2 regions of the Arthrobacter sp. GW460-12-1-14-TSB2 genome follow, and region 1 is predicted to be linked to the other one. Evidence: predicted binding sites of a transcription regulator. Region 1 holds the regulator's gene; the other holds the start of a gene.

Region 1 (3,403 bases):
GTCATTTTGGTATTGGCGGCGACACAAACCCCCCGAGGAGCAGCATGAGCGGCCAGCAGAACGCACAAAGAATCCTGGTTGTCGGAGCCGGAGCAACCGGCGGATACTTCGGCGGCCGCCTGGCGCAGGGCGGCCGGGACGTGACGTTCCTGGTGCGGGAAGGACGGGCAGCCGCACTGCGCCAGCGCGGCCTTCGCATCACGGGCCTGGGCCGCGAAGACGTCATGGAACCGGCGCTGGTCACGGCGCCTGAGCTGCACGGTCCGTACGACCTGGTGCTGGTGACGGTCAAGGCCGCCGCCCTCCCCCAGGCGCTGGCAGACCTCGCGCCGGTAGTGGGGCCGGAAACGGTGGTCATCCCGTTCCTCAACGGCATGGCCCACATGGACGCTCTCGAAGCGGCCTTCGGCGCCGACCGGGTGCTGGGCGGGATCGTCAAGGTGGTCACCACCCTCACCGAGGACGGCGACATCCTGCAGATGAATCCGCTGGCCACACTCACTGTCGGGGAACAGTCCGGCCCGCCGAGCGACCGCGTCCTGCGGGCCGTTGAAACCCTGACGGTGCCTGGCTTCAAGGCTTCGGCCACCGCGGACGCCCTGGCCTCCATGTGGCACAAGTGGGCATTCATCGTGTCCGCCGGAACCGTGACCTGCCTGATGCGCGGACCGGTGGGCGCCATCGTCGCGGTACCCGGCGGCACGGACTTCGTGCACTCGGTGCTGGCCGAAGCCGGCGCCGTCGCGGTTGCGGCCGGCTACCCGGTGCCTGACCACGAACGTCAGCTGTCCGTGGACATGCTGACGCAGCCCGGATCAACCTTCACGTCGTCCCTCTACCGAGACGTTGTGGCCGGCCGCGCCGGCGAGACAGAACACCTGCTGGGCGACTTCACCCGCCGGGCACGAATCCTCGGGGCGGACACGCCGCTGATCGACCTGGCCCTGATGCAGCTGAGGGTCAGCGCCGCAACCGCCTAGCGGCGTGCAACTCCAGGTACTTCTTCTCCCCGGCTACTTCTTCAGGAAGGCAAGGAGGGCCTGGTTGATTTCCTTCGCGTGGGTCCACAGCATGCCGTGCGGAGCACCCTCGATCTCCACGTAGTCCGCGGCGGGCAGCGCGTCCTTGAAACGGCGGCCGGTGACGTCGATGGGCAGGATGTTGTCCGCCGTTCCGTGCACGATGAGGGCAGGAACATCGATCTTGGGGATGTCCGCGCGGAAGTCCGTCAGCCAGGTGGGCTGGGCAAACACGGAGGCATGGGCGGAGGACTTGCTGGCGGTGGCCCAGTTGGCCCGCAGGGCTTCTTCGCTGAGGCGGCTGCCCAGGGTGTCGTCGGTGTTGAAGAAGTTCTTGAAGAACTCCGTGAAGAACGCGTAGCGGTCTTCCTTCACTGCACTGAGCAGGCCGTCGAACACGTCCTGCGGGACGCCGTCGGGGTTGTCTTCCGTCTTCAGCAGGAAAGGCTCGAGGGAACCCAGGAACACTGCCTTGGAAACCCGGCCCGAGCCGTAGGTGCTGAGGTAGCGGGCCACCTCGCCGGTGCCCATCGAGAAGCCCACCAGCACGGCGTCCGTGAGGTCAAGTTCGGTGAGCAGGGTGTTGAGGTCGGCAGCAAAGGTGTCGTAGTCGTAGCCCTCCGTGGGCTGGCTGGACTTGCCGAAGCCGCGGCGGTCGTAGGTGATGACCCGGTAGCCTGCCTCCAGCAGCACACTGGTCTGCCGTTCCCACGATGCGCCGTCCAGGGGGTATCCGTGGATGAGGACCACCGGCTGTCCCTGTCCGTGGTCCTCGTAGTAAAGCTCAACGGTGGTGCTGTTTTCGTTTCCGACAGACACAAAGGCCATGAGGGCGTTCCTTCCGGGGCAGTGAACGGGCTTGACCATTCACTCTGTTCCGGCAGGTTACGCCTGTCAAGGAAGCAGGGTTCACTCCGTGGAACGGGGCCGCCACACCACCACGGCCTGGGAGCGGGCACGGGGCCGCTGGCCGCGTGCCAGGCTCACGACGTCGCCCGCTGCTCCGGCCGCGAAAATGCGCGAATCCAGCGGGCTGCGGCGGCTGCTCAGCTGCTCGGTCAGTTCAGTCACCCGGCGCTGCAGCGCGGCCACCTGGTTCTCCAGCTGGAGGATCCGTTTGATGCCCTCCAGCGACACCCCCTCATGCGAGAGCCGCTGCACCTCGCGGAGCACGTTGACGTCCCGCTGGGAGTAGCGCCGGGACTTTCCGGGCGCGCGGCTGGGCGAGACGATGCCCAGCCGGTCATACTGCCGCAACGTCTGCGGGTGCATGTCCGCCAGCTCAGCCGCCACCGAGATCACGAAGATCGGCTGATCGAAATCAATGTCCATGGCGCCGGCTCCTCCCGCTAATCCCAGTCCGTGTGTTCCCTAGAGACGTGCCTTGGCGGCCAGTCCGGCCCGCACATCGTGTCCGTCCGTGGCTGCAGCGAACGCCTTCACGGCGTCCTCCGCCTCCTTGGTCAGCTTCTGCGGAACCACGACGTCGATGGTCACCAGCAGGTCACCGGTCGCCTTCGCGTGCTTGACTCCGCGACCCTTGACCCGCAGGGTCCGCCCGGAGGGCGTCCCCGCGGGAACACGGACCTTGACCTTTTCGCCGTCGATCGTCGGCACTTCGATGTCAGCGCCCAGCGCAGCCTCCGGAAAGGTGACCGGAACATGGATGCGGAGGTTGTCGCCGTCGCGCGTGTAGAAATCATGGCCCTTGACATTGACGGTGACCATCAGGTCGCCGTTGCCGGCCGGGCCGTACTGGCCCTTGCCGCGGACACGGACTTTCTGGCCGTCTTTGATCCCGGCGGGAACACGGACGTCGATGACGTCTCCGTCCGGTTCGCGTAGCCCGATGGTGGTGCCGCGAATGGAACCGGCGAAGGAAATCGTGGTGGTGGCCGTACGGTCGGCGCCCTTCTGCGGAGCACGCTGGAATCCCGCTCCGGAGCCGGGCCCGCCGAATTGTCCGCCGAAGAGATCGGCGAACTCCGGCGGAATGCCGCCCGAGGTGCTGTAGCCGCCGGAGTGGCGCCCGCCGCCACCGGTGAAGAGGCCGCCGAAGAGGTCTTCGAAGCCGGCACCGCCAGCCGCGCCGCCCCCGCCGCCAGGGGCAAACCGGGCGCCGCCGCCCATGGCACGGATAGCGTCGTACTGCTGGCGCTCGTCCGGATCCGAGAGCACGGAGTAAGCCTCGGAGATGTCCTTGAACTTCTTCTCCGACGCGACGTCCCCCGCATTGGTGTCCGGGTGGTGCTGCCGCGCAAGCTTCCGGTAAGCCTTCTTGATATCGGCGTCGGAAGCGTCCTTGGCGACTCCAAGGATCTTGTAGAAGTCCTTGTCGACCCAGTCCTGGCTAGCCAATGGCGTTTCCTTTCAAGTTCTACTGT
Region 2 (3,403 bases), on a different contig from region 1:
CGTTCAGCGCGGACAGGGCTTCCTTCTTGTCCGCCATGTCCGCCCGCAGCGCGGCCAGGCGTTCCACGGACGCGGCATCCTTCTCGTTGGCGAGGGCCAGTTCCTCCATGGTCAGCCGGTCCACCTGGCGCCGCAGCTGGTCGATCTCCTCCGGTGCGGAATCAATCTCCATGCGCAGCCGGGAGGCCGCCTCATCCACGAGGTCGATCGCCTTGTCCGGCAGCTGACGGCCCGAAATGTAGCGGTTGGAGAGCGTCGCGGCAGCCACCAGGGCGGAGTCCGCGATGGACACCTTGTGATGGGCTTCGTAGCGTTCCTTCAGGCCGCGGAGGATGCCGATGGTGTCGTCCACGCTCGGCTCGCCCACAAACACCTGCTGGAAGCGGCGCTCCAGGGCGGGGTCCTTCTCGATGTTTTCGCGGTATTCGTCCAGCGTGGTGGCGCCAATCAGGCGCAGCTCACCGCGGGCCAGCATGGGCTTGAGCATGTTGCCGGCGTCCATGGAACTGTCCCCGGAGGCGCCTGCACCCACCACGGTGTGGAGTTCGTCGATGAAGGTGACGATCTGCCCTTCGGAGCTCTTGATCTCCTCCAGGACGGCCTTCAGCCGCTCCTCGAACTCGCCGCGGTACTTGGCCCCGGCCACCATCGAGGCGAGATCCAGGGCAATCAGGGTCTTGCCGCGCAGGCTTTCCGGCACGTCGTTGGCGACGATCCGCTGGGCCAGCCCCTCGACCACGGCGGTCTTGCCGACACCCGGCTCGCCGATGATCACCGGGTTGTTCTTGGTGCGTCGGCTCAGTACCTGGATGATGCGGCGGATCTCGGCGTCACGGCCGATCACCGGGTCCAGCTTTCCGGAGCGGGCGATCGCGGTGAGGTCCGTGCCGAACTTCTCCAGCGCCTGGAAGGTGTTCTCCGGGTCCGCGTTGGTGACCTTGCGGTCCCCTCGGACACCCGGCAGGGCGGCGAGCAGGGCCTCGTGGGAGGCACCGGCGTCGCGCATTAGCTTCCCGACGGCGTCACTGCCGGCGGAGAGCCCCAGCAGCAGGTGCTCGGTGGAAACGAAGGTGTCCCCCAGTTTGTCGGCCTCATTCTGGGCGTTCTTGATGGCCTGCAGGGCGGTGCGGGACAGCTGGGCCTGCTGCACCGAGGTGCCGGACGACGCCGGCAATGCCTTGATGGCGGTACTTGCCTGGACGCTGACGGCATCCGGATCGGCGCCGGTGGCGCGGAGGAGCGCGACGGCGACGCCCTCGCGCTGGTCCATCAGCGCCTTGAGCAGGTGGGCCGGCTCAACCTGGGGATTTCCTGCCGTGGAGGCGTTCATGGCTGCTGCCGAAAGAGCCTCCTGGCTCTTGGTGGTGAACTTGGCGTCCAAAGAGAGCTCCTTTCGGGGATAGATCAACTCTTAAAGTTGAGTGTACATGACTCAACTTTGCCGGACGTGGCCTCAAGGTCCATGTTTGCCGACGGCGAAATGGCTGTCTAGGGGCGATCGGCCCCCGCCCCCGAACGCAGCGCCCCGGCAGCGCTCCCGGCGTGGCCAAAGCGCCACCGACCCTGCGCCACCGACGCTGTGCCACCGGATGATCGGCGGCTAGTCGGCGCCGACGCCGGTGACGAGCGTAATCCAGCCCAGATGCCGGGAGACGGCAGCGTGGTCGTTGTAGAAGCCGGTGAAACTGGACGGCAGGCCGCCAGGCAGAACGCTCGACGTCGACAGCACGCCCACCAGTCTTCCGCCGACGATGAGGGGTCCGCCGGAGTCCCCCGCCAGCGGGTGCCCTGTCCGCGACTGCGTCCGCACGGACAAGCCGCCAAAAGCGTCCGAACCCTGCCCCGACACCTCCACTCCGGCAGCCTTGACCTGGACGGACATGGCGCCGGCGCCCTCAGTCTCGTCACCCCAGCCGAATACGCGCGCAGGCGATCCCGCCGCCGGGAAGGTCCGGGACAGGCCGGCATAGATTGCGGGATGCGGGGTGGAGAGCTTGAGCAGCAGTACGTCGCCCACTGGCGACGGGTAGCGGGCCGCGATTGTCCGGACCACACCCCCGGCACCGAGGTACGGCGTGTCGAGCCGGACGGAACGAAGGCTCGCGGAGTCGCAGTGCCTGGCCGTAATCACCCAGTTGGCTGAAATCTGACTGCCCGTGCACGCCACCCTGGTGCCGGCGGTGTCGTAGGCGATCTGCACCGCGAAGGGTGCCTCGTCGATGGAAACCGTCTCGCCGCCGGCAATGTCCGTCCCGCCGCGCGAGGGTCCGACGAGGCCCGGGTCCGGCGCACCGGGCGCCGGGAGCGCACCGGAAACCGGCAGCGACGTAAGCGCACCGGACGCCGGCGCCCCCGACGCCGGCAGCGACGTCAGGGATATGAGAAGTGCAGCGGCAGCCGTCACACGCAAAGCGCGGAGAACCCGGGCCTTCAGGCGGCAACGCATTTTCATATGGTAGGACTCGCGCCCCGGAAAAGTTAGCCCTCACGCAACAGCCGGCCCGGACACGCAGGAGGGCGGTTCCCCCAAGGAACCGCCCTCCGGCTGGCGTGGCAGGCGCATCGCAGTGACCTTCCACACAGAGACTTCTCTGGTGGACCGCCGCCCACCGCGAGGCGGGCAGACGGTCCGGTAACGACACTACAATGCATTTGCCAGCATGTCACGAAGATGACAAAAGCAGTCATACCGCGGTGGGTATTGTGGGAGCCATGGAGCACACCCAGGACGCCAGCACCCCCACCGCCCAGCACATCTTCATCGACAAGGAGAACCCGGCCGTCTGGCGGGCGCTGAACGGTCTCGGCCTGAAAGCACGCGAGGCTGCCGATGAAGCCGGCATCAGCAGGGCCCTGACCGAGCTGCTGAACGTCCGCATCTCGCAGATCAACGGCTGCGCCTACTGCCTGAACATGCACGTTGCCGATGCCGTCAAAAAGGGTGAAACCACCCAGCGGCTTGCGGTGCTGGCCGCCTGGCGGGACACTGCGCTGTTCACGGAGCAGGAACGCGCGGCCCTGGCGCTGGCGGAGTCCATCACCACCCTGCCCGATGCCCACACCCGTGAACGGGAGGATGCCTACGCCCGGCAGCACCTGAACGCGGCCGAATACTCAGCGGTGAGCTGGCTGGTGATTACGATGAACGCCTTCAACCGCGTATCCATCACCAGCCAGCACCCCGTGCGGCCTGAGGCCAAGGAGGATCTCGCCGCGCGGGGCTGACCGGGCAGGGCTGACCAAAGAGGCTGATGCTAGGCAGGGTAGACGGCCACCGCGGTCGCCTTGATCACGAAGTAGACGGTCATTCCCGGCGCAAGCCCCAGGTCAGCCGAGGCAGCCGGGGTGATGTCCGCGGACATCCCGCCTGCCCGGACCCGGATCTGGTCGCCGTGTTGTTCCA

The links. Region 1 encodes HspR, which represses chaperone genes until heat shock. Its sites were predicted from a motif close to AAGTTGAGTCNNNNNGACTCAACTT; they were not measured.
Region 2: clpB (ATP-dependent chaperone ClpB) is a predicted target of HspR. The motif match lies at 1,415-1,439, and genes of this name have one in related genera.

Annotation. Positions count from the first base shown of each region.
Region 1 covers NZ_JBWKYC010000020.1:36,791-40,193, reverse strand. The annotation lists gene AC07YR_RS19495 (ketopantoate reductase family protein) at 45-980, shown strand; gene AC07YR_RS19490 (alpha/beta fold hydrolase) at 1,014-1,847, opposite strand; gene AC07YR_RS19485 (heat shock protein transcriptional repressor HspR) at 1,929-2,351, opposite strand; gene AC07YR_RS19480 (DnaJ C-terminal domain-containing protein) at 2,391-3,377, opposite strand.
Region 2 covers NZ_JBWKYC010000013.1:23,283-26,685, forward strand. The annotation lists gene clpB (ATP-dependent chaperone ClpB) at 1-1,381, opposite strand, end outside; gene AC07YR_RS15405 (S1 family peptidase) at 1,601-2,452, opposite strand; gene AC07YR_RS15410 (carboxymuconolactone decarboxylase family protein) at 2,713-3,225, shown strand; gene AC07YR_RS15415 (TOBE domain-containing protein) at 3,255-3,403, opposite strand, start outside.